Regions from separate parts of the Kribbella sp. NPDC004875 genome, predicted to be linked through region 2. Evidence: riboswitches for the same ligand, from Rfam matches in the RefSeq annotation. Region 2 holds a riboswitch; the other holds the start of a gene.
What was found. A riboswitch is a leader RNA that binds a small molecule or an ion and turns the genes downstream of it on or off. The one in region 2 is predicted to bind cobalamin.
Positions count from the first base shown of each region.

Region 1: it holds a riboswitch for cobalamin, as region 2 does, so the genes downstream of both, ACFYRH_RS20490 (ribonucleoside-diphosphate reductase subunit alpha) here and ACFYRH_RS06350 (CbtB domain-containing protein) in region 2, are expected to answer to the same signal.

Region 1 covers NZ_JBIALI010000003.1:677,306-689,062, reverse strand. Annotated here, with positions in the region: gene ACFYRH_RS20490 (ribonucleoside-diphosphate reductase subunit alpha) at 1-3,795, opposite strand, end outside; cobalamin riboswitch at 3,928-4,084, opposite strand; gene ACFYRH_RS20485 (DinB family protein) at 4,145-4,726, opposite strand; gene ACFYRH_RS20480 (Fic family protein) at 4,796-6,061, opposite strand; gene ACFYRH_RS20475 (class I SAM-dependent methyltransferase) at 6,154-6,978, shown strand; gene ACFYRH_RS20470 (class I SAM-dependent methyltransferase) at 6,975-7,595, shown strand; gene ACFYRH_RS20465 (hypothetical protein) at 7,608-7,808, opposite strand; gene ACFYRH_RS20460 (3-methyladenine DNA glycosylase) at 7,818-8,669, opposite strand; gene ACFYRH_RS20455 (GNAT family N-acetyltransferase) at 8,666-9,148, opposite strand; gene ACFYRH_RS20450 (fumarylacetoacetate hydrolase family protein) at 9,190-9,978, shown strand; gene gltX (glutamate--tRNA ligase) at 9,971-11,494, shown strand; gene ACFYRH_RS20440 (CPBP family intramembrane glutamic endopeptidase) at 11,491-11,757, shown strand, end outside.
Region 2 covers NZ_JBIALI010000001.1:1,307,357-1,319,113, forward strand. Annotated here, with positions in the region: gene ACFYRH_RS06315 (TetR family transcriptional regulator) at 1-335, shown strand, start outside; gene ACFYRH_RS06320 (DinB family protein) at 339-848, opposite strand; gene ACFYRH_RS06325 (DEAD/DEAH box helicase) at 1,052-2,620, shown strand; gene ACFYRH_RS06330 (phosphotriesterase) at 2,684-3,595, shown strand; gene ACFYRH_RS06335 (DUF1304 domain-containing protein) at 3,691-4,059, shown strand; gene ACFYRH_RS06340 (MFS transporter) at 4,104-5,480, shown strand; gene ACFYRH_RS06345 (LysE family translocator) at 5,483-6,124, opposite strand; cobalamin riboswitch at 6,765-6,890, shown strand; gene ACFYRH_RS06350 (CbtB domain-containing protein) at 6,929-7,126, shown strand; gene ACFYRH_RS06355 (CbtA family protein) at 7,132-7,878, shown strand; gene ACFYRH_RS06360 (histidine phosphatase family protein) at 7,875-8,435, shown strand; gene ACFYRH_RS06365 (alpha/beta hydrolase) at 8,493-9,920, shown strand; gene ACFYRH_RS06370 (hypothetical protein) at 9,917-10,288, shown strand; gene ACFYRH_RS06375 (hypothetical protein) at 10,507-10,890, shown strand; gene ACFYRH_RS06380 (phytanoyl-CoA dioxygenase family protein) at 10,895-11,757, opposite strand, start outside.

The DNA of each region.
Region 1 (11,757 bases), on a different contig from region 2:
ATAGCGCCAAGCTGACCGGTAAAGCTCATCCAGCGCGCGGCCGGACGGTTTCGCCATGTAGAGGTTCAGCGACTGCGCCTGGTCGATCCACTTCTGCCGCCGCGACGCTGCCTTCACCAGCCAGAGCGGGTCGATCTCGAACGCCGTCGCGTACAGCTCGCGGAGGTCGGCCGGGATCCGTTCGATCCTGGCGAGCACGCCGTCGTGGTACTTCAGGTCGGACACCATCACCTGGTCCCACAACCCACGGTCCTTGAGGTCGGCGACGAGGTACGGGTTCGCGATCGTGAACTCACCGGACATGTTCGACTTCACGAACAGGTTGCTGTACGTCGGCTCGATCGACTGGCTCACGCCGCAGATGTTGGAGATCGTCGCGGTCGGCGCGATCGCCATCACGTTCGAGTTCCGCATGCCGTTGCTGAGGACCCTCGCCCGCAGGGTCTCCCAGTCCAACCGGGTACTCCGGTCGATAGTCACGTCGCCGCCGCGCGCGGTGTGCAGCAGGTCCAGTGAGTCGATCGGCAGGATCCCGAGGCTCCACAGCGATCCGTCGTACGACGAGTAGCGGCCGCGCTCGGCGGCGAGATCGCTGGACGCCTCGATCGCGTGGTAACTGATCTGCTCCATCGAACGGTCGGCGAACTCGACCGCTGCATCGGACGCGTACTGGATCCGAAGCTTGAACAGTGCGTCGGCGAAGCCCATCAGTCCGAGGCTGATCGGCCGGTGCCGCAGGTTCGACCGCTCCGACTCGGGGGTGGTGTAGAAGTTCACGTCGATGGTGTTGTCGAGCATCCGCACAGCGGCCCGGATGGTGTCCCGGAGCAGGTCGGCGTCGAGGCCGTCCGGCGTCAGGTGCGCGACCAGGTTGACCGAGCCGAGGTTGCAGACCGCGATCTCGTCCGCGCTGGTGTTCAGGGTGATCTCGGTGCACAGGTTGGACGAGTGCACGACGCCGGCGTGCTGCTGCGGCGACCGCAGGTTGCTCGGGTCCTTGAACGTGATCCACGGATGCCCGGTCTCGAACAGCACGGTCAGCATCCGCCGCCAGAGATCGACCGCCTTGACCTGCTTGAACACCCGGATCTCACCGCGATCTGCCGCCGCCTCGTAGCCACGGTAGGCGTCGGCGAACGCCGGCCCGTACAGATCGTGCAGATCCGGCACCTCATCCGGCGAGAACAACGTCCACTCACCATCGGCCTCGACCCGCTGCATGAACAGATCAGGCACCCAGTTCGCCGTGTTCATGTCATGCGTCCGCCGCCGCTCGTCCCCGGTGTTCTTCCGCAGATCCAGAAACTCCTCGATATCGATATGCCACGTCTCGAGGTACGCACACACAGCGCCCTTCCGCTTTCCGCCGTTGTGGGCGAGCCCGGCGACAGTCATGTAGGACTCGTCGACCTCGACCTCCAGGTCGTGGACGACTGGAACTGTCGGGGTAGGGCGAACCTCGCGCAGCCGGGAGAAGACCATTCCTTCGTGTGCGATCCAGTTGAGCTTCTGGATGGGAGTCACACCCACGAGTTCGGCAATACCGGGTACAGCGGGAATGCGGAGGTCGTAGGCATGCACAGGCTTCGAGAAGCTGATCTCCGATCCGTCGGAGCGACGCCCGACGTGCTCGCCCTCCCGCAACCGGTACTGTCCTGCGGCCGGAATCCCGAGCCGGAGCAGTTGATAGCGCAGGTCCATCGCGAGCCGTCTGGACGTGCTCGTGAAGTAGATTTCCTTGCCGCGTGACACACCGCCATCGGTCTCCAGGAGTCCACGGATGAGTTCGCGGGTCTGATCGAAAGGCAGGTGCGCGAAACGGCGGGCGATGTGTTTGCGCCGCTGTCCGTCGTACAGATCGTCGGCGACGAACGGCATGGTCGCCTCGCCCGGTCCGGCGATGCGCCCCGTCGCCGGATCCCTTCTGGGGCCTCGGCCTGCCGCCCAGTGGATCTGGGCGTAGGTGTCGCCCCTGCCGTTCTCCCAGAAATGGATGCCACGGGAGGTTAGGTATTCGCGGACGAAGGAAAGATGGGTGTCGTTTTGTGGGTTGCCCGAGACGCCCCACTGGTTGCCGTCGTTGGAGAGGTGTCCGTCGCCGAGGAGGACGCCGTACAGGCGGGCATCGTCGGTGGTCAGGCCGCTGACCGGCGCGACCTCCTGAGGGACCACCTGTCCTACGTAATCGCCTTTGGCGAGCATTCCGGCTTCCGCCCAGGCCGCTTGGACCTTGCCTTTGGCCAGCCACTCAAGGGTTCGCTCGTTGGACTGCTCAACGGGTACGCCCTGGATCGCGTAGAACGGGTGACCGGCGGTCACCGTGAGCGGTTCGATCGAGTGCTCTACGTCGATCTGCACCATCGTGTCGTCCTGGTCGTACATGAAGGTCTTCGTGACCTCGCGATAGACACCGCTTGCGCCGAGAACCAGATCCCCGACCTTGATCTCGCTGATCGCGGTTGGACCGTTGGCTGTGTAGACGAGAGTGTCCGGCGCGAAGCACTGATTCACTGCTACGGCGGTGTCGTTGGCGATCTTGAGGAAGGGGACGACGCCTTGGGACTCGCCGTTGGTGCCTTGGATGCCGGCGCCGATGCCGCGGACCGGGGTCCAGTCGTTGCCGAGGCCGCCGGAGTACTTCGCCAGCAGGGCGTTGTTGCGGATGCCGGTGAAGATCTGGGAGAGGTCGTCCTCGACGGTGGTGAGGAAGCAGGCGGACAGCTGGGCCCTGGTGGTGCCGGAGTTGAAGAGGATCGGGGTCGAGGTCATGAAACGGAAGGAGCTGATGACCTCGTAGAACTCGATCGCCTTCGCGTCCCGGTTGTCCTCGCGGAGCGCGATGCCCATCGCGACTCGTAGGAAGAGCGCCTGGGGGAGCTCGAAGCGGACCTTGTCGATGTGCAGCAGGTAGCGGTCGTAGAGCGTCTGCAGACCGAGGAACGTGAAGTCCAGGTCCCGCTCCGGCTTGATCGCCGCGGCGAGCCGGGCGAGGTCGAAGCGGCCGAGCTCCGGGTCGAGGTGCCCGGCCTCGATCCCGAGCTGGATGTAGCGCGGGAAATAGTCGACGTACGCGTCGGTCATGTCGGACTGGCTGGCCTGGCGTGGTTCGCCGTGGACGCGGCCGAGTGTTTCGCGGCGGATCTTGTCCAGCAGCAGGCGTGCGGCGGCGAAGCTGTACTGCGGCTCGGTCTCGACGTACGACCGGGCGGCCATCACCAGCGCGAGCTCGACCTCGTGCTGCGCGATGCCGTCGTAGCAGGCGCCGAGGGTCTCGTTCAGGATCAGCTCGGGGTCGACCGCGTCGAGACCGGCGGCTGCCTCGGCGACGACCACCTTGAGACGGTCGACGTCGAGCGGGGACCGGCTGCCGTCGGCGGCGCGCACGGTCGGTGCCGGCTTCTCGGCGACGCCGGACGCGCCGGCTGGGGTGCGGGCCTTGGTGCGCTCCTCGCGGTAGAGCACGTAGGCACGGGCGACCTGGTGCTCACCGGCGCGCATCAGCGCCAGCTCGATCTGGTCCTGGATGTCCTCGACCTGCACGCTGCGCCGCCCGGACAGCGAATTCAGACCGCGGCTGGTCAGGGCGCCGACGACCCGGCCGGTCAGGTCGGTCACCAGGTCCTGGACCCGGTGGGTGGTGGCCGCGTCGGAGCCCTCGACGGCGAGGAACGCCTTGGTCAAGGCGACGGAGATCTTGGTGGCGTCGAACGGAGTACTGCTGGCGTCGCGGCGGACGACGGTCAGCTCGATCTCCCGGTCCGTCGCCAGGGGCGATGAGGAAGAAGCAATGGTCACAGGTGTGCGCTCCAGAAGTGTTCGGAGACCCGGGACCACGCGAGCAGGCGCACGACGAGACCGGCAGCACCGGCCGGAAAGACTGTCGTCACGCCCTGCGACCCACCCGCGAGATCTCGGACTGCGTGCACCGGCGGTGCACGCGCCGGTGGCAGGTACTCGGACTCGCGGAGGGTCTCCGCTCACCGTTGCGGGGCAGTCCCGGAGTCGCACCGGATTCCCCTGTTGCCTCGGAGTGACCCACATGTTGTGCCATCGATCACTCCGAACCACCAGCAGTAGAGATGCTAAGCCGATGTATCTAGATCTAGTGGTAGCGCAACGTCGCGTGTCGCACATCTTGTGGTCCTCACGCCGCCACGGCATACAGATCCTGGAGCGTCATGATCTCCGATCCGTGATGGATCAGCTCGCGATTGAGGCGCAGTACGACGTGACCGAACGGCTCGGCCGCGTCGAGTTCGTTGGCCTGACTGAGGCCGACCGTGGTCACCGCGTCCTCGTCGAGGCCGGCGATCGCGTCCTGCCAGGCCTCGACCCAGTGCGTCAGCCAGGCCACCGCGTCCCGCGCGTTGCCGTGCAAGGTGATGTCCGCGCGGCCCTGCCGGCTCTCACCGAACGTCCACTCCCAGCGCTCGAAGAACGTCTCGGTCAGGTGCGCGATCAGCCAGGCGATCGTCCGCGGGCCGCGATGGTCGGGCTCGTCCGGCCACTGCGCGACCCACTCCCCGGACCCGAGTGCGCGGAAATGTCCCGCATAGTGCCGCCGGACGACGGTGAGCGCCTCGCTGCTCGGGCGCCAGAAGTACTGCTCGTCGGTCAGTCGGGCCAGCCGCCCGGACAGGACCATCCAGCTGAAGCCGAGCTGGCCACGAACCATGGCCATCGCCGATGGCCGCTGCAGGATGTCCCAGTCGAACGGCTCCGGCATCACGACTCCCCTGTACGATCGAACATATGTTCGAATTCTTGCTCGTCGGGAGACGGAAAGTCAAACCACCTAGCGTGTCGGTCGTGGCCTCGACGGGACTGGTCTGCTAGGTGGTTCGATCCGGGTGTCGGCGGCCGGGCTCGCGAAGCGGCGCTCGAGCAGTGTGAACGCGTCGATCAGTTCGGGTGCCTCGTAGACACGGTTCCGCCGGCCGTCGGTGACCTCGCGCAGGATCCGCGCCTCGACCAAGCGGGCGAGGCCCTGGTTCGCGGCCTGCTGGGAGCGGTCGATGAGCTGCGCCGCGGCGGCGAGCGTGAGGACCGGCGCGGCCGGCAGTGCCTCGATCAGCCGTTCGGTCGCCGAGCCCGCCCGGACCGGCGCGGCGCGTTCCCGCCAGGCAGCCTTCAGGTCGACGGCCGTCTGCTCGAAACGCGCGGCCTCGGCGGTCGCGTGCGTGCAGGCCATCGCGAACATCCGCAGCCACGGATTGGCGGCCGCTCGTGCCTTCGCGGTCGTCGAGCGTCCGACGTACCGGAACGCGGTCAGGGTGTCGACGTACTCCGTCGCGTGGGTGGCGAGCGCCAGCGAGACCGGCGGCACGGTGCGGGTCACGAGGCCGTCGGCGCGCAGGATCAGGTGGATCAGGGCCCGTCCGGTCCGGCCGTTGCCGTCGGCGAACGGGTGGATGGTCTCGAACTGGGCGTGCGCGATCGCGGTCTTGGCGAGCACCGGCAGCGGCGACTCGCGAACGAAGGTCATCAGGTCCGCGAGCAGTTCCGGAATCAGTTGCGCCGGCGGCGGGACGTAGTACGCCTCGGCGGGGGAGCGGCCACCGATCCAGTTCTGCAGGTAGCGGACCTCGCCGCCGTACTCCGGGGTCGGCGACTGGGCCATCAGGAGCCGGTGTGCCTCGAGCAGATGGTCGACCTCGAGTTTGTCGCCGGCCTGGACGGACTCGGTCACCCAGGTCATCGCGTCGACCGCGCCGAGCACCTCCTCGGCCGTGACGTCGCGCGCGCGGTCTCGCAGTACGTCGGCCTTCAACAGGCGGCGGGCCCCGACGACGAGACCCTCGATGTGGGACGAGCCGACCGCCTCGGCGCGCAGCAGGAGCCGCGCGAGCGCCTCGCTGTTGGTCAGTACGGCGGCCGTCGCGTCCAGGCGGGCGAGATCGCCGGCGGCGTCCTCGAGAACCGCGAGAACGTCGTCGCTCAGGTCGAACTCCCGGCCGACCAGTGGGTCCGGGAAGTACAGCTCGTACGACCCGCCCAGCCGCTCGGCCCGGGTGAACCCGTCGGGGTGTCCGGGCCAGCGGTGCAACTCCACGCGTGCCATACCCTTATTCAACCTTATCCATAAACCTTGAACAAGACCTGTGGATGGGAGCGTACGGGCCCGTGGACCCGATTGTGGGCAGACTGCTGGTTGTGACTCTCGACGCGCAGACGCAGGAGATGGTGGCCGCCAACGAGGCCGACTGGGACGCGAGGGCGCCGCTGCACGCGGCGAGCGACTTCTACGACCGGCCTGCCGAGTTCTGGTTCGCGGACTACGAGTGGGACGACCTCGGTCCGCTGGAGGGGCGCGACGTACTGCATCTGCAGTGTCATCTGGGGACGGAGACGGTCGCGTTCGCGCGGCGGGGCGCGCGGGCGGGCGGGCTCGACCTGTCGGAGAAGTCGCTGGAGGCGGCGCGGGGGATCGCTGCCGAGGCCGGAGTCGAGGTCGACTACGTGCACGCGAATGTGTACGAGGCGGTGCAGGCGGTCGGCGGCCGGCAGTTCGACATCGTCTACACGGGCAAGGGCGCGCTCTGTTATCTGCCTGATCTGAAGCAATGGGCCGAGGTTGTGCGGGAGCTGCTCAAACCGGGTGGCGTGCTGTACGTCGTCGAGTTCCATCCGTTGCTCAATGCGCTGCGGGAGGTTTCGCTCCCCGGTGAGTCGGACGATCTCGTGATCCGCGCCGACTACCTCGAAGGGCGCGGACCGATCGCGCACGACTCGACCGTCACCTACACCGGCGACGAGGTCCCCGGCCGCCAGACGAGCTACGAATGGCGGCACGGCCTCGGCGAGATCGTCACCACGCTCGCCGGTGCCGGCTTCCAACTCACCAGCCTGCGCGAATCCGAAGTGCTTCCCTGGCCCCGCTGGCCGTCCATGCAACAAACGCCCGAGGGCTGGTGGCGTCTACCGGACGAGGCGCCCCGAATCCCCCTCCTGTTCGCACTCAAGGCGACCAAGCCATGACCCGCGAGGCACGTCAACAGGACCTCATCACCTACTACTCCAACGAGCTCCGGGCCCGATCCGACCGCGCACTACCGGATGCGCGGGTAACCCGCCGTACCGCTTATCTCAGTCAGCTGCAGGCCGAGGGACGTCATTCAGTCCTGGAGATCGGCTGCGGCCCGGGCCGCGACGGCGAGGCGATCGCGTCGGCGGGCTTCGACTACACCGGAGTGGATCTGGCGCCGGCGAGCGTCGAGGCGTGTCGCGGACTCGGGCTGCGTGCGGAGGTGGCGTCGGTACTCGAGTTGCCGTTCGACGACGAGACGTTCGACGCCGGCTGGACGATGAGCACTCTGCTCCACGTGGCCGACGACGACCTCGACCTGGCGGTGCGGGAGATTGTCCGGGTGCTGCGGCCGGGTGCGGTGCTTGCGGTTGGGCTGTGGGGGAGTGCGGCGGGTGGCGAACGCGTCTGGCAGGACGAGTCGGGGTTCGGGCCTGGCCGCTTCTTCAGCATTCGGACCGACGAAGGATTGCGCGCCGTGCTGGCGGAACACGGTGTCGTGGAGGAGTGGCTCACCTGGGACGACCGCGAGGGGCCGATGCACTACCAGTGGGCGGTTGTGCGCGTCTGACGATGTTGCTGGTTACTGGCCACGTTTCTTCGGGCCTCGGAAGGCGACGTACACGAGTGCGACGCCGAAGGCGGCGATGATGGGGCCGATGGTGGCCCACAGGGTGCTGCCTGTCATTGAGCTGCCCTTGAGGTAGCCCAGGCCCTGCAGGGTCCAGACGCCGCCGACGGCGATGAGCAGGATGCCGAAGGCAATGGCGACGATCTTTCCCATGCTGCGAGGTTAGCCCAGCAGCTGGTCGCAGAGCTCCACGAGTTCCCGGCGGAGCGGCCTGGCGCGGTCGGCGAAGGAACGCTGGGCCGCCGTGTACTCCGCTTTGCCGGCCGGGGTCTCGATGCGCACGGGGGAGTAGCCGAGCTTCGCGAGATCGTACGGCGAGGCCTGCATGTCGAGGGTGCGGATGTCGCGGGCCAGCTCGAAGCAGTCCAGGAGCAGCGCGCTGGGGGTGAACGGCATCAGCTTCGTCGCCCACTTGTAGAGGTCCATGTTGGCGTGCAGGCAGCCGCCTTGTTCCAGGACCGGCTGCGACTCGCGGGTCGGCTGCAAGGCGTTGAGCGGCCGCGCCGGGTCGGTGAAGAAGCGGAACGCGTCGAAATGCGAGCAGCCGATCTTGTGCGACTCGACGACCTGATCGGTGCCCTCGGCCCCTAACCGGAGCGGCCAGGAGGCGTGCCGTACCTCCGGAGTCCGGTACACCATCGCCCATTCGTGCAATCCGAAGCAGCCGAACTGCGGTTGCCGGTCGAGCGTCGCCGCGAGCAGTCGCCGGATCCAGGTGATGCTGTCCGCGCGGCGCTCGATCTCGCCCGGGTCGAGCGCCGCGGTCCCGTCGGTCACGACGTACCCGCGGCGCTCGGCGTAGACCGCGGCGTCCTGGAGGTGGACGCCGGGACCGGGGTGCCAGATGCGGAGCTGGTTCGGACGGGTCGGGTAATAGGTGAAGAGGAAGTCCTCGACGGGGTGCGGTTCGCGGCGCCGCCGGCGTTCGAGATGACCGGCGAGCAGTACGTCGACCCGCTCGGTGTGTTCGGTCGCGTACGACGACCACTCGTCGAAGGGCAGCGTGACGGTCATACGTCGAGGGCGAAGGCGTAGAGATCGACGCCCGGGATCGGAGCCCAGTCCCGCTCGGGGATCCGGACGAACCCGAGACGCTCGTAGATCCGGTGGGCGGTGGTCATGTACTTCGCGCTGCTCATGACGATCCGCCGCAGGCCCTGCTCGCGGGTCCGCTCGATGCAGCGTTCGGTCAGCGCCCGGCCGATGCCCTGCCCGCGCGCCCGTCCCGCGACCCCGAGCATCCGGAACTCGCCCTCGTCGTCGCGCCCGATCTCGCGGTACACCGATCCCACCGGGCAATACGTGACCGTGCCGAGCAGTCCGTCACCGTCCGCGGCCACCCACAACTCCGCCTTGGCGGCCCGGTCAGCCGCCGCACGCAACGTCATCGCGTAATCACCACGAACGAAGCCATCGTGCGTATAGGCCTCCACGGTCAGCTCACCAACCGCGTCGTACTCCTCAGGCCCAGCCAGCCGAATCTCCGTGCTCACCACATAACTGTCTCATCCGCAACCGACGGTAGGCTCGGCCCGTGCGTATCGCCAGATTCTCCGTGGATGACGAGCCGAAGTACGGCGTCGTCGAGACCGACGACCCCGAAGGGCTCGCCGGTACTGTCAACGTGCTCGACTCGGACCCGCTGTACCGGTCGGCCCAGTTCACCGGGGAGAAGCTGCAACTGGCTGACGTCCGGCTGCTGGCGCCCGTGATCCCGCGCAGCAAGGTGGTCTGCGTCGGGCGGAACTACGCGGCACACGCGGCCGAGCTCGGCAACGACGTACCGACGCAGCCGATGATCTTCCTGAAGCCGAACACGAGTGTGATCGGCCCGCGGGACGGCATCGTCTACCCGGAGCAGACCAACGATCTGCACTTCGAGGGCGAGCTGGCGATCGTGATCGGCCGGATCTGCCGGGACCTGCCGAAGGAGCGGGTCAACGAGGTGATCTTCGGCTACACGATCGCGAACGACGTGACCGCGCGCGACCTGCAGAAGACCGACGGGCAGTGGGCCCGGGCCAAGGGGTACGACACGTTCTGCCCGCTCGGCCCGTGGATCAGCACCGAGCTCGACGTCTCGGACCTGCGGGTCACGACCGAGCTCAACGGCGAGACCAAGCAGGACGGGCGGACCTCGCAGTTCATCTTCGACATCCCGGAGGTGCTGGCCTACATCACCTCCTTCACCACGCTGCTGCCCGGCGACGTGGTGCTCACCGGCACCCCCGCGGGTGTCGGCCCGATGCTGCCCGGTGACGAGGTCTCGGTCAGCGTCGAAGGAATCGGCACTCTGACGAACAAGGTGATCGTGCGTGACTGACCGGGCCGACAAGGAGGTCCTGGGCGACCTGGAACCGCACCAGGTGCGGGTGCGGTTCCCACCGTCCCCGACCGGCCTGCTGACCGTCGGCAACATCCGCAGCGCCCTGTTCAACTGGGCCTTCGCCCGCCACTACGGCGGCAAGCTGGTGCTCCGGATCGAGGACACCGACACCGCGCGCAACACCGAGGAGGGCTACCGGTACACGCTCGAGTCGCTGCAGTGGCTCGGCCTGACCTGGGACGAAGGCCCCGACAACGGCGGCGACTACGGTCCGTACAAACAGTCCGAGCGGATGGACATCTACGCCGACGTCGTCGCGAAGCTGCTCGCGGCGGGCAAGGCGTATCACTGCTACTGCTCGCAGGAGGAGCTCGACCAGCGCCGTGAGGCCGCCCGCTCGGCCGGCCAGCACAGCGGGTACGACGGTCATTGCCGCACCATCACCCCCGAGCAGATCCAGGCGTACGTCGACGAGGGCCGGCGGCCCGTGGTGCGACTGCGGATGCCGGACCGCCCGATCGTGTTCGACGACCTGGTCCGTGGCGAGATCACCTTCCTCCCGGAGAACCTCGGCGACTACGTCCTGGTCCGGGCGAACGGTTACCCGCTCTACCCGCTGGTGAACCCGGTCGACGACGCGCTGATGGAGATCACCCACGTGCTGCGCGGTGAGGACCTGCTGTCGTCGACGCCGCGGCAGATCGCGCTCTACGAGGCGCTCGCCGAGATCGGCATCGGCGGCGGCCGGATCCCGAAGTTCGGGCACCTGCCGTTCGTGATGGGGACCGAGGGCAACAAGAAGCTGTCCAAGCGCGACCCGGGCGCCGGCCTCGGCGAGTACATGGAGCGCGGCTTCCTGCCCGAGGGCCTGCTGAACTACCTGGCGCTGCTCGGCTGGTCGATCGCCGAGGACCGCGACGTGTTCACGATGGCGGAGATGGTCGCGGCGTTCGACATCCGCAAGGTGAACGCGAACTCGGCCCGCTTCGACCCGAAGAAGTGCGAGGCGATCAACGCCGCGCACATGCGGATGCTGCCGCCGGAGGAGTTCGCGCAGCGGATGATCCCGTTCCTCGCCGAGGCCGGGCTGCTGCCGGCCCAGCCGTCGGACGAGCAGCTCGCCGTACTGCGCGGCGTCGTACCGCTGGTGCAGGAGCGGATGAACGCGCTCGGGGAGTCCGTCGAGATGGTCGGGTTCCTTTTCGTCGACGACGCGTCGTTCACGATCGACCCGGACGCGGCCGCGAAGGTGCTGACCGGAGACGCCGGCGCCGTCCTGGATGCGTCGGCGAAGGCGCTCGCGGACGTCGAGTGGACGACCGCGGCGATCGAGGCCGCGCTGCGCGCCGCGCTGATCGACGGGCTCGGGCTGAAGCCGAAGAACGCGTTCGGTCCGGTCCGGGTGGCGATCTCGGGCCGCCGGATCTCGCCGCCGCTGTTCGAGTCGCTCGAGCTGCTCGGACGGGAGACGTCGCTGCGCCGGCTCGAGCAGGCCCGGCGTACGACGTCATGACCGTGCCCGCGAAGGACCAGACCCGGAACGGTACGAAGTACCAGGACCTGCTCCGCACCCCCGAGGCACCCCGTGGGTACGTCGTCCTCGGGTCGCTGGCGATCCTGGTCGGCTGGATGATCGCCAGTCTGATCATCCTCGGCGCCCAGCAGGCGATCCGGACCGATCCCGAGGGCACCATGTCGTGGTTCGGGCTGCTGGCCACGAACCTGTCGCTGATCGTGCTGATCCCGCTCAGCATCCTGGTCGCCCGCAAACTCAAC
Region 2 (11,757 bases):
CCGCCGCCGATCCGAAGAGTCCGCTGTCACCGTTCAGCGACGAGTCCCGGCCGGCGCGGGATGCGAGCGTGGAGATCTTCCGGCGCGTCGTCGAGGGGTCGGATCTGAAGGTCCCGGCCGATCTCAGGTCCGAGCTTCCCGAACTGCTCTGGCTGCTCCAGATGGGCATCGTGCTCTTCTGGGTCCACGACCAGAGCCCGGACGTCCGCCGGACCAGGACCTTGATCGACCGGTCGGTCCCGCTCGTCGACCGGCTGCTCCGGCTGACCCGGATCCCCGGCGTCAAGGGCGTGGTGAACGACGTCGTCGGCCTGATCCGCAGCATCAAGCCGTAAGCGTTACTCCCCGGTGGCGCCGTCCACGCGCTCGCGGAGGAGGTCGGCGTGGCCGTTGTGGCGGGCGTACTCCTCGATCATGTGGATGTAGAGATAGCGGACGGAGTACGGCGCTTCGTGGCCCGGGCGGATGAAGGTGGCGTCGAGGGGGTAGCTCGCGGCCAGCTCGTCCGAGGTCCTGACGATCGCGCGGAACTCCTCGACGTCCTGCTCCGCCAGCGCGGGGTCGGCCAGGTCGAAGTCACCGTCGGGGTGCTCCGCGGTCCAGTACTTGGGCGGCGACGGGTGCCCGGCGAGCGCGCGGTGGAACCAGTACTTCTCGACCTCGCTCAAGTGCCGCACGAGTCCGATCAGCGACAGACTCGACGGGTCGACAGTGCGCTGGACCAGTTGCTCACCGGTCAGCCCGGAGACTTTCCACAGCAGCGTGGCGCGGTGGAAGTCGAGGAAACCCTGCAGCAGCGCGCGCTCGTCGGCAGCGGTGGGTGGATCCACCCGGGAGTCTGTCGTCACAGCAGAACCTACCGGTGTGACGAGGATCCGGTGAATATCCGGCCGGTCATGGCCTCCGGCACGGTAGACTGTTTCCGACGGCCCGCCCAGTTCTGCCTCGGGCCGGTGTGCGCAATCACTCTGCGCCAGCAGTCGACCACCACGCGCCGCGGCCCCATTCGGCCGCGCCGGGCAGGACGACCCCCGACTTTTGGAGTACTTCTATGGCGGCCCGCCGCCCCACGTCTACGAACACGAACACGAACACCGAACCCCAGAACCGCAAGGCCACTGGTAACACGCGTCGCCCGGCCGCGAACGTGCCGGCCGCCGCGGGCAGCGCATCCACCCGCCCGCGTCGCCGGCGCCGTTCCGGTGCCGGACGCAACCAGCAGGGTCCGTCCAGGACGGCCATTTTCACCGCACCGGAGCCGGAAGTTGCTGTCAGCAACTTCGAGGAGCCGGCCGAAACGGTTGCCCCCGACAACCGCACGTTCGGCGAACTCGGCGTACCCGAGCGGCTGGTGAAGGCGCTGGCAGCGGCCGGTGTGTCGGCGCCGTTCCCGATCCAGGCGGCCACACTGCCGGATTCCCTGGCCGGCAAGGACGTTCTCGGTCGCGGCCGGACCGGCTCCGGCAAGACCTACGCGTTCGTCCTGCCGGTCCTCGCGCGGCTCGCCGCCGGCGCCGGCAAGCGCCGCCCGAACCAGCCGCGCGCCCTGATCCTCGCGCCGACCCGCGAGCTCGCGACCCAGATCCAGGCCTCGATCACGCCGCTCGCCGACGCGCTCGGCCTGCGCTCGATGACGATCTTCGGCGGTGTCGGTCACGGCCCGCAGATCAACGGCCTGCGGAAGGGCACCGACATCGTCGTCGCCTGCCCGGGCCGGCTCGAGGACCACGTCAAGGCCGGTCACGCGAAGCTCGGCGCGGTGGAGATCACCGTGCTCGACGAGGCCGACCACATGGCCGACCTCGGCTTCCTGCCCGCCGTACGCCGGCTCCTCGAAGCGACCCCGGCCACGGCGCAGCGGCTGCTGTTCTCCGCCACGCTCGACGCCGGCGTCGATGTCCTCGTCCGCCGCTTCATGAACGACCCGGTCACGCACAGCGTCGACTCGGCCCGCTCGCCGGTCGCCAAGATGACCCACCACGTCCTGCACGTGAAGTCCGACGCCCGGCTCCCGGTGCTCACGGACCTGACCGCGGCGCCGGGACGGACGCTGGTGTTCACCAGGACGAAGTACGGTGCGAAGGCGCTCACGAAGAAGCTGATCGCCCAGGGTGTTCCCGCCGTCGAGCTGCACGGCAACCTGTCCCAGGGCGCCCGCACGCGGAACCTGGAAGCCTTCTCCGACGGTACGGCGCGGACGCTCGTCGCCACCGACATCGCGGCCCGGGGCATCCACGTCGACGGGGTCACGCTGGTGATCCACGCCGACCCGCCGATCGAGCACAAGGCCTACCTGCACCGCTCCGGCCGGACCGCTCGGGCCGGCGCCGAAGGCACCGTCGTCACGCTGATGACCGACGACCAGGTCCGCGACGTGCGCGACCTGACGCGCAAGGCCGGAATCTCCGCGACGGTCACCAAGCTCGCCGTCGGCGACCCGCTGCTGTCCGAGCTGGCTCCGGGCGAGCGGACGTACGTCGCGCCACCGGAGAAGCAGCCGGCAGCTCAAGTGGCATCTCAGGCGGCATCGCGCGCCGGCGGTCGCCGGTCTTCGGGTCCGTCCCGCCGCTCGGCCGGACGCGGCCGGCGTCGCCGGGCGCCCGGCAAACAGGCGGCCTGAGTCCGATCCCCGGGTTGGGTTACGGTTCCATTGGCTGTGCCGTGACCTGACCCTGGGATGCTGATGCGGATTCGAACGGTCCTGAACGACCTGGCGCCGGAAGCGCTCGGGGTGTGCGACGCGCACGACCACTTGTTCTTCCGTTCCGCGGTCCTGCCAGGTCAGGAGCTCGACGACGAGGCGGCAGCGGTCGCCGAAGTACGGGCGTTCGCGCGGGCCGGCGGCCAGGCGATCGTGCAATGGACGCCGCACGGGCTGAACCGCCGCGCCGGGGCGCTCCCCGGGATCTCGACCGGCACCGGCGTGTCGATCGTCGCCGCGACCGGACTGCACCGGCGGGAGCACTACCCCGACGGGTACGTCGACAAGATCCAGGACCAGCTGGCCGAGATCTTCGTCCGCGAGTTGACGACCGGCATCGGCGAGACGTCGGTCCGGGCCGGGCTGATCAAGATCGCGGGCGGATTCCACGTGCTCGACGCGCACGCCGAGCTGGTGATGCGCGCCGCGGCCGAGGCACACCACGCGACGAACGCGCCGATCGCTGTGCACCACGAGCACGGATCCGCGGCGGACGCCGTACTCGATCTCCTGGTCGGCGAGCTCGACGTCCATCCGGGGGCGGTCATCCTCGGGCACCTGAACCGGTTCCCGGATCATCGGGTGCATCTCGAGCTGGCGGAGCGCGGCGCGTGGCTGGCATTCGACGGGCCGTCGCGGGCGAACAACGCGACCGACCCGCGGCTGACCGACTGCCTGGCCGCGCTCATCGACGCCGGGTACGCCGACCGGCTGCTGCTCGGCGGCGACACCACGAGTGCCCGTGCCCGCGCCTCGACCGGTGAAGGACCAGGGATGCCGTACCTGCTCACCCACCTCCGGCCGCGGATCACGCGGTACTTCGGTGCCGACGTCGCGGACGCAGTGTTCCGGGACAACCCAGCGCGCGCCTTCGCCACCGATTGGCGGGCCTAGCTGTACGTTCGCGCCATGAATGAGCGAAGCGAATTCATCATCAAGCACAGTGCGTCTCGTGCCTCAGCCGCGCCCGCAGCGAAGCGAGGACGCGGATGAGTTTGATTGCGCAGGTTTTCGTCGGGCTGGCGGGGGTGTTCCATGTCGTCGTGTTCGCGCTGGAGAGCCTCTTGTTCCGCAAGCCGAGCACTTACCGGCGGTTCCTGGTCAAGGACGACATCGAGATGGCGGCCGCGCGGCCGTGGGCGTTCAACCAGGGGTTCTACAACCTGTTCCTGGCGATCGGTGCGCTCGGTGGGCTGATCTGGGGTGGCGACAAGGGACACGCGATCGCCCTGTTCGCCTGTGCGTGCATGGCCGGCGCGGGCGTCGTACTGCTCGCCTCCGACCGCCGGATGCTGCGCGCCGCGGCCACCCAGGCCGTCCCGCCGATTCTCGCCCTGGTGCTCGCCGCCGTCAGCTGACCGTGCTTGACTTAAAGTGCACTTGAGGGCCGATGGTCCTCTACATGACCACCGTTGCCGAGCCCGCCACCGGGCCGACCACCGACTCAGGCGGCGTCCTCGCCCCGCAGTACCGCGCGTTGACCATCGGAATGGTCGCGCTGATCACCCTGGTCGCCTTCGAGTCGCTCGCGGTCGCGACGGCGATGCCTACCGTCGCACAGGCACTCGACGGCCTCAGCCTGTACGCGCTCGCGTTCGGCGGGCCACTCGCCTCCGGCGTGGTCGCGATGGTTGTCTCCGGCACCTGGAGCGACCTGAAAGGCCCGACCCGCCCGCTCTGGCACGGTACGGCGTGGTTCCTGGCCGGCCTGCTCATCGCGGGATTCGCGCCGACCATGGAGGTCCTGGTCGTCGGCCGGATCATCCAGGGCTTCGGCTCCGGTCTGCTCACGGTCGCCCTGTACGTCGTGGTCGGGCAGCTGTACCCGGCCCGGCTGCGGCCGCGGATCTTCGCCGCCTTCGCGACCGGCTGGGTCGTACCGTCCCTCGTCGGCCCCGCGATCGCCGGACTGATCGTCGAACACGCCAGCTGGCGCATCGTGTTCCTCGCCGTCCCCGCGCTCGCGATCCCGGCCGCGCTGGTCATGCGGCCCGGCCTGGCCCGCGGCGACACACACGAGCCGCGCCCTGGGAAGCTCTGGGACAAGCGGGCGATGTGGGCGATCGCGGCGGCCGTCGGTGTCGGGCTCCTGCATTACGGCGGGCAGCAGCACGGTCTGGTGCAGCTCGGTTTGCTCGGGGCCGGCCTTGCCGGGGTGGTCGCGTTCGGGCCGCGGCTCCTGCCGCGCGGGACGTTCACCTTCGGTCGCGGACTGCCTTCGGTGATCGCGCTGCGCGGTCTGGTCGCTGCGGCCGGGTTCGGCGCCGAGGTGTTCCTGCCGCTGATGCTGACCCGCGAGCGCGGGCTGTCGCCGGCGTTGGCCGGGCTCGTGCTGACCGTGAGCGCGCTCAATTGGTCGGCGGCGTCCTGGTACCGCGGCCGGCCGAACCAGCCGTTCTCGCACGGGGTGTTCCTGCAGGCCGGGATGCTCGCGATCGTCCTCGGGATCGCGGCCGCGACGCTGACGCTGAACCCACACGTGCCTGTCCTGGTCGGGATCCTCGGATGGGGGCTGACCGGACTCGGAATGGGGACGGTCTTCCCGACGCTGTCGGTGCTCGTGCTGGAGTACTCGCCGCGGGACGAGCAGGGAGCGAACAGTTCCGCCGCGCAACTCAGCGACTCGTTGTCCACAGCAACGGTGCTGGCGATCGGTGGGTCGTTGTTCGCGGCGATGGAACCGCATTCGGCCGTGACGGCGTACGTCGTCGCGTTCGGTCTCCCGGCCGTGCTGGCGTTGCTCGGGGTCGTCGCGGGTCGTCGTACGGCTGCCGTCTAGAGCTACTCCTTCGAACCGGTGACGGCGATGCTGGCGCCGAGACCGATGATCATCAGACCGCCGGTACCCCCGACCAGCTCGAGCCGGCGCGGCGAACGGGCGAACCACTCGCGCGCCGTGCCGGCCACCACCGCCCAGACACTGTCCGAGCAGAGCGCGATCAGGATGAAGATCAACCCGAGGATCAGGATCTGCGCCCACGCCGGGCTGCTCGCACCCTTGTCCACGAACTGCGGCAGCGCGGCCGCGAAGAACACCGCGGTCTTCGCGTTCGTCACGCCGACCAGGAACCCCTGCCGCACGGTCTTGCGGCTGCTCGCCGGCTTCACACCGCCGGCGAGCGCCACCGCCAGCGACTTCCGCGACCGGAACGCGTGCACCCCGAGGTAGATCAGGTACGCCGCTCCGCCCAGCTTCACGATCGTCAACGCGACCGCACTCGCGGCGATCAACGTCCCGAGCCCGAGCGCGATCAATACCAGCATCGTCGCGGCACCGAGTGTGTTCCCCACCATCGTCAACACGGCTTCCCGCCGCCCCACCGCCAGCGCCCGCCCCACGATGAACAACACGCTGGGCCCCGGAACAACGATGATGATGAACGCAGTAATCGCAAACGCAACCAAATGATGAGCGGACGGCATCCACACAGCGTAAGCGCTCCCCGCCACCCCGGTCAGCCCCGCGCCATGCACGCGGTACCAGGCCTCGCCGCCGGCAAGTCATGTCACCCCTAACCCCCTACAACCCGCCAGCCGACCCACATCCCGCCCGCCGCTTGCTCCCGCCTTCCTCGTTGAATGCTCTCGTCCGTCGAGTCGTGGCGAGTGGTTGCGGATTGAGAGCCAGGATCCACGACTCGCGTTGGAGCTCACGAGCCAAACGCCACGACTCGGCGATGGCTGGGGACGCCACCGGCTTGTGTCACCGGTGACGCGGTACATGCCGCCAGTTGACCGACACCCGGCAGTGGGGCGGCCGGCAACTCTCCAGCGGCTTGCGCCGGCGCGGAATCGCGTGGGCTGGGCGGTCGAGCGGGGGAGGTACCCGGCGTCACCTGGAGTCGGCGCGAGAGTTGCCGTGGGTGGCGCGGCGGCGGGCGGTGAGGTGGCGGTTGGGGGGTGTGCGCCGGCGTGGTGGTGGGTGGGGACAGGTTATTTCCTGTGTTCGGGGACCGGGAGGTGTTCAAGGACCCGGGAGGTGTCTTGGACCCGGGAGGTGGGGCGGGGTGGTGGGGTGGGATTGGTCACCGGCGCGCCGGGTGGCGTTGACCGGGGAGTGGGCGGGCCTCTACGGTTCCAGGGTCAACCTGCGGTGCCATGAGGGAAGCCGGTGGGAATCCGGCACGGCCGCGCCACTGTGAGCGAACTTTGGTTCGTGAGTCAGGACGCTCGGGCGCCAGCAGCCTTTCTCAGGGGACGCGCACTTCCCCAGGAGGTTCAGTTCAAATGGCAACTCCTGCCCGCTCAGTCGCCGTACCGGCGCTTTCGCCCAAGCTTCTCGCCGCTGCTCTCGGCAGCGTCGGCCTGATGTTGCTGCTCGCCTACCTGGTCGGGTTCGACCAGGGCGCGGTCTCCCAGTCGGGGATGTACCTGCACGAGTTGATGCACGACGGTCGCCACCTGCTCGGCGTGCCCTGCCACTAGCTCAGATGCGCACCTTCGGATCGCTCCTGGTGCGCGGACTGATCGTCGGACTCTTCGCCGGCCTGCTGGCCGGAACCTTCGCCTACGTGATGGGCGAGCCGCGCGTCGACGCGGCGATCGCGATCGAAGAGGCCGGTGCCGCGCACACCCATGACCACGACCATGCTGACCAGGCGGAAGCAGAACAGCCGCTGGTCAGCCGCGACGGCCAGCGGGCCGGCCTGTTTCTCGCGACCGGCCTGTACGGCGTAGCGCTCGGCGGGATGTTCGCTGTCGCGTTCACGCTGCTCCGCCGCAAGCTCCGGACCGGGAACGACGCGTACGCCGCGCTCGGGCTCGCCGCCGCGGGTTTCATCGGCATCGTGCTGGTCCCGTTCTTCAAGTACCCACCCAACCCACCGGCGGTCGGCGACCCGGACACCATCACCCGCCGGACCGTCACCTACCTCTTGACCCTGGTGATCGGTCTGCTCGCGGTCTGGGCGGGCGTCGCCCTGTCCCGATGGGCCGCGCGGTACGGCGATGTCGCCCGTCTGGCGGGTGGTGTCGTCGGGCTCCTCGCGACCGTCGTGGCGGCGTACCTGATCCTGCCGCGGATCAACGAGGTTCCGGAGACGTTCCCCGCTACGCTGCTGTGGCAGTTCCGGTTCGCCTCGCTCGGTACGCAGGCGACGCTGTGGCTCCTGCTCGGGTTCGGGTACGCGGCCGCGGTGGACCGCCGGCCGATCCGAACGAAGGTGGCTGCGGCTTGACGACGCTGACCCTGGTCGCGCACGCCTTGACCCCCGCGCTGCGCGGACTCGTGCTCGGCGGCGACGCCGAGCCGGATGCGGCGAGTGTCGAGGTGGCGCGCGACCTCAAGCTCTCGGCCGACGCCGTGTACTCCGGGCCCGAACAGGCCGCCGTACGGACGGCCGAGGCGCTGGGGTACGACGCGATCGTCGCGCCGGCGCTGCGGGACCGCGAGTACGGCGACTGGTCCGGCCGGGAGCTGGAAGACCTGCTGGCGGCCGATCCGGCACGGGTCTCGGCGTGGCTCGAACGGCCGCACACCGCGACGCCGGACGGCGAGACCGAGAACGATGTCCTCGCCCGCGTCGCGGACTGGCTCGGGGACGTCGCCGAGCAGCACGACGACCGCAGTTCGATCCTCGCCGTCGTCCACCCCGCGGTGGTCCGCGCGATCGTCCTGTACGGCGTGGACGCGCCGGCCGAATCGCTGCGGCACGTCGACGTCCGGCCGCTCGCCGCGGTCCGCCTTTCCCACCACAGCGGGAACTGGTCACTGGTCTTCGTGCCTTCCGCCTGACAAACTGCGGTTGGCCCGGTCTCACGCCCAGGTGACCGGCTGTCACGGGGAGTCATCATGGCTGAGGCTGATCAACTGGCCGAGCGGTTCCGCGCCAATCTGGCCGTGCTCGAGGCCGCGCGCGGCCGGTTGCAGGCGGCGTTCGACGCCGGAACCGCGACCGCCGAGCAACGAAAGCGCCTGGCGACCGTGAAGGAACTGCTGGCCCCGGTCACCGTCAGCGAGAAGGATGCCGACGGCAACGTCGTAGGGGTCCAGCGGCAGCGGCAGTTCCTCAAGGTCGACCCGGAGGGACAAGGGCGGGCGATCGAGGTGCTCGGTGAGCTCCCGAAGGCGAAGCACGTCGCGGTACTGGTTCCCGGGATGGGGAACAGCCTCGACACGTTCTCGGGGCAGGCGGACCGCGGCGACCTGATCAAGCAGGAGGCCGGGCCGGGGACCGCGGTGATCGTCTGGCTCGACTACCGCTCGCCGCAGGGTCTGCTCGAGGCCGCGGAGGACGACGCGGCGGCCGAGGGCGGGCCGCAGCTCAAGGAGTTCCTGGACGAGGTCGACGAGCTGAAGGCGGAGAAGGCGGACGTCACCGTCGTCGCGCACTCGTACGGCACGAAAGTGGCCGGGGTGGCGCTCGAGCTCGGCGCCCGTCCGCCGCAGGTGGTGATGACCGGCTCGCCGGGCATCGACAAGCACGTCGACGAGGCGTCGGACTTCGTGACGCCGGCGACGACGCTGTACGTCGAACGCGCGCCCGGCGACTATGTCGCGCTGTCGGAGTGGCACGGGCCGGACCCCGCGACGTTCGCCGACGCGATCCGGATGGAGACCAACGACCCGCTGGCCCGTGACGAGGCGGTCTCGGTGCGCTGGCACAACGAGTACTACCGCCCGACCAGCGAGGCGCTCCGCAACATCGGCCGGGTGATCGCGGGCAAGCTGAACGAGATCACCCGCACGAACACCAGCCGGGCCGCCGAGACCAAGCTGCTCCTCGGCGCTTCCTGGGGCGACGCGTTCAACGCGGCCGCGAAGACGGCGTCGCGGGTGTTCGACGGACTTGCAGCACTCACCAAACACCACCGACACCCCAGCGATACCCCGTCCGCACCGTCCGGACGCGAGAAAGCGCCCGTCAACGCCGGCGAACTGAGTGCTGGCGGTCCGCCCAGCGCGGGCCCGGATGCAGGCGGTCCGCCCGGCGCGACGCCGACTACTGGCGCGGGCCCGGATACCGGCGGTGCGCCCGGTGCCGGCCCGGGTACCGGTAGTCCGGCGGGCGCGGGCCCGAGTGCCGGCGGTTCGCGCGGCGCGGGTTCGAGTGTCGGGGAGCGGGCGCCGGGGTGGAGTTCCGCGGAGCAGCGAGCGGGGGAGCGTGGCGTTGTGGGGCGTGGGGTCACCGGGCGTGGAGCCGACGGACGGGGCAGTATCGGAGGATCGCGGGCCGCGGGCACCGGACGGTCGCGGCCGTCGGGAGGTGGGCGCGGATGAGCGAGCAGCGGGAGTTCCTGCGCAACGAATTGCTGGCGGTGGCGGCAGCCGTCGTACCAGGCCAGCGGCCGGTGGTGACGCGGGACTCGGGGCCGGTGAATCCCGGCGTACTGTTCGACGGGCGGGGTACGGCGACCGTGTGCCGGATCTCCGTCGAGACCGGGAACCCGTCGGCGCCGGACCCCGAAGCGGAGGTCGCGGCTGCTGCCGAGGCACTGCGCGCGCGAGGGTGGACCGTGGAGATCGCGGCCCCGGAGGAGGGGCATTTCCGGGCCGCCGCCGTCCGGAACGGGTACGAGGTCGCGGTCCATGCCTGGGAGTCGGACTGGCGGATAACGTTCACCGGAGAGACCCCGCTCGTTTCTTAAGCCAGTGTCCTGAGCCGGAGGTTCGACGGCGCTTTCGGCGCCCAGCACGCACCTCACGGCACGTGCCCAGCGCCCACGATGCTCCGCATCGAGGCCACTGACCACGCACCGCGATGCACGCACCTGACCACCGAAATCACTCGCCGAACCTCCGGCTCAGGACACCAGAAACGCGGCGTGGCCTCGCGGGGCTTGGCCGCACGGTGTATCACGGAAGCGTGACGCTGACCGAAGCTCGTAACTTCCTCCGCTCGGAACTCCTCGCGGTGGCGGCGATCGTCGTACCGGCTCAGACGCCGGCGGTGACGCAGGACGTCGGCCCGGCGGACGAGTCCGCCCTCGCCGACGACCACGGGCGCGAGTCCGTGTGCACGATCACCGTCGAGACCGGCGACCCGACCACCCCGGACCCCGAGGCGCAGGTCTCCTTCGCGGCCGAGACCCTCGAGAGCCGCGGCTGGAAGGTCACCATCGCCGAGGTCACCGACGGCCACCACCAACTCACCGCCCGCCGCAGCGGCTACGACCTCACCGTCGACGCCGAGACCACCGACTGGCGCCTGACCTTCACCGGCCAAACCCCGTACGACGACGACCTGTAACCACTCACTCGTGAGCGCGCTGCCAGGGGCTCAGGTCCAGTCCGGGGTAGCGCTGCGAGATGCCGGTCAGCGTCTGGTCGGTCCAGTACGGGTGGCCGGGCGGCGGGAAGCCGAAGAGTTCGAGCTGGCGGGGCGTGGCTCGGTGGACGAACTCGTACCAGCCCGGCTCGTGGCTACGGGCCGCCCAGGCGACGCGCTGCCCCCAGTCGGCCTCGGCCGGACGGTAGATGAGCTGCATCGAGTACCGCGCGCCGCCCGGCCGCCGCAGGCCGGTGCCGCGGTGGAACGTGCGGGTGTTGAACGCGATCACGGTCCCGGCCGGCCCGGCGCCGGACCGCTCGGCGTCGTACAGGCGGGTGTTGTCGTCGGGCGACGTGAAGTCGCCCTGACCACCCGACCGTGGGAAGAAGTTCGGGTTCATCGGCAGGTCGGCGGTGTGCTCGTACGGCACCAGATGCGGCGGGCCGAGTTCCTCCGGTACGTCGACGAGGAACACGAACAGCTCCAGGTGCTGGTAACGGTCCTCACGGGTCGGGACGAGGATCGTCTGGTTCAGGTAGTCGCGGTGCAGCTCCTGGTCGTACGACGTCGCGCCGGTGTACTTCGCCCACGCCTCCGCCGACGAGAGCCGCAGATCGGACTGCCCGAGCAGCGTCTCCGCGAGCTCCACGATCCGCGGGTGGACGGCCAGCAGGCTGAACTCCGGGCTGCCGAACGGGAAAACGTCGATCCCGTCGAACTCGTCCTCGACGTACCGCGCTCGTCGCTCGTCGGTCCCGTCGTGGAAGCCCTCCGGCGTCGGGAACATCGTCGGCAGATCACCGAGCGCCGGCGCCAGATCAGCCGGCGACAGGAAGCCCGGCAGCA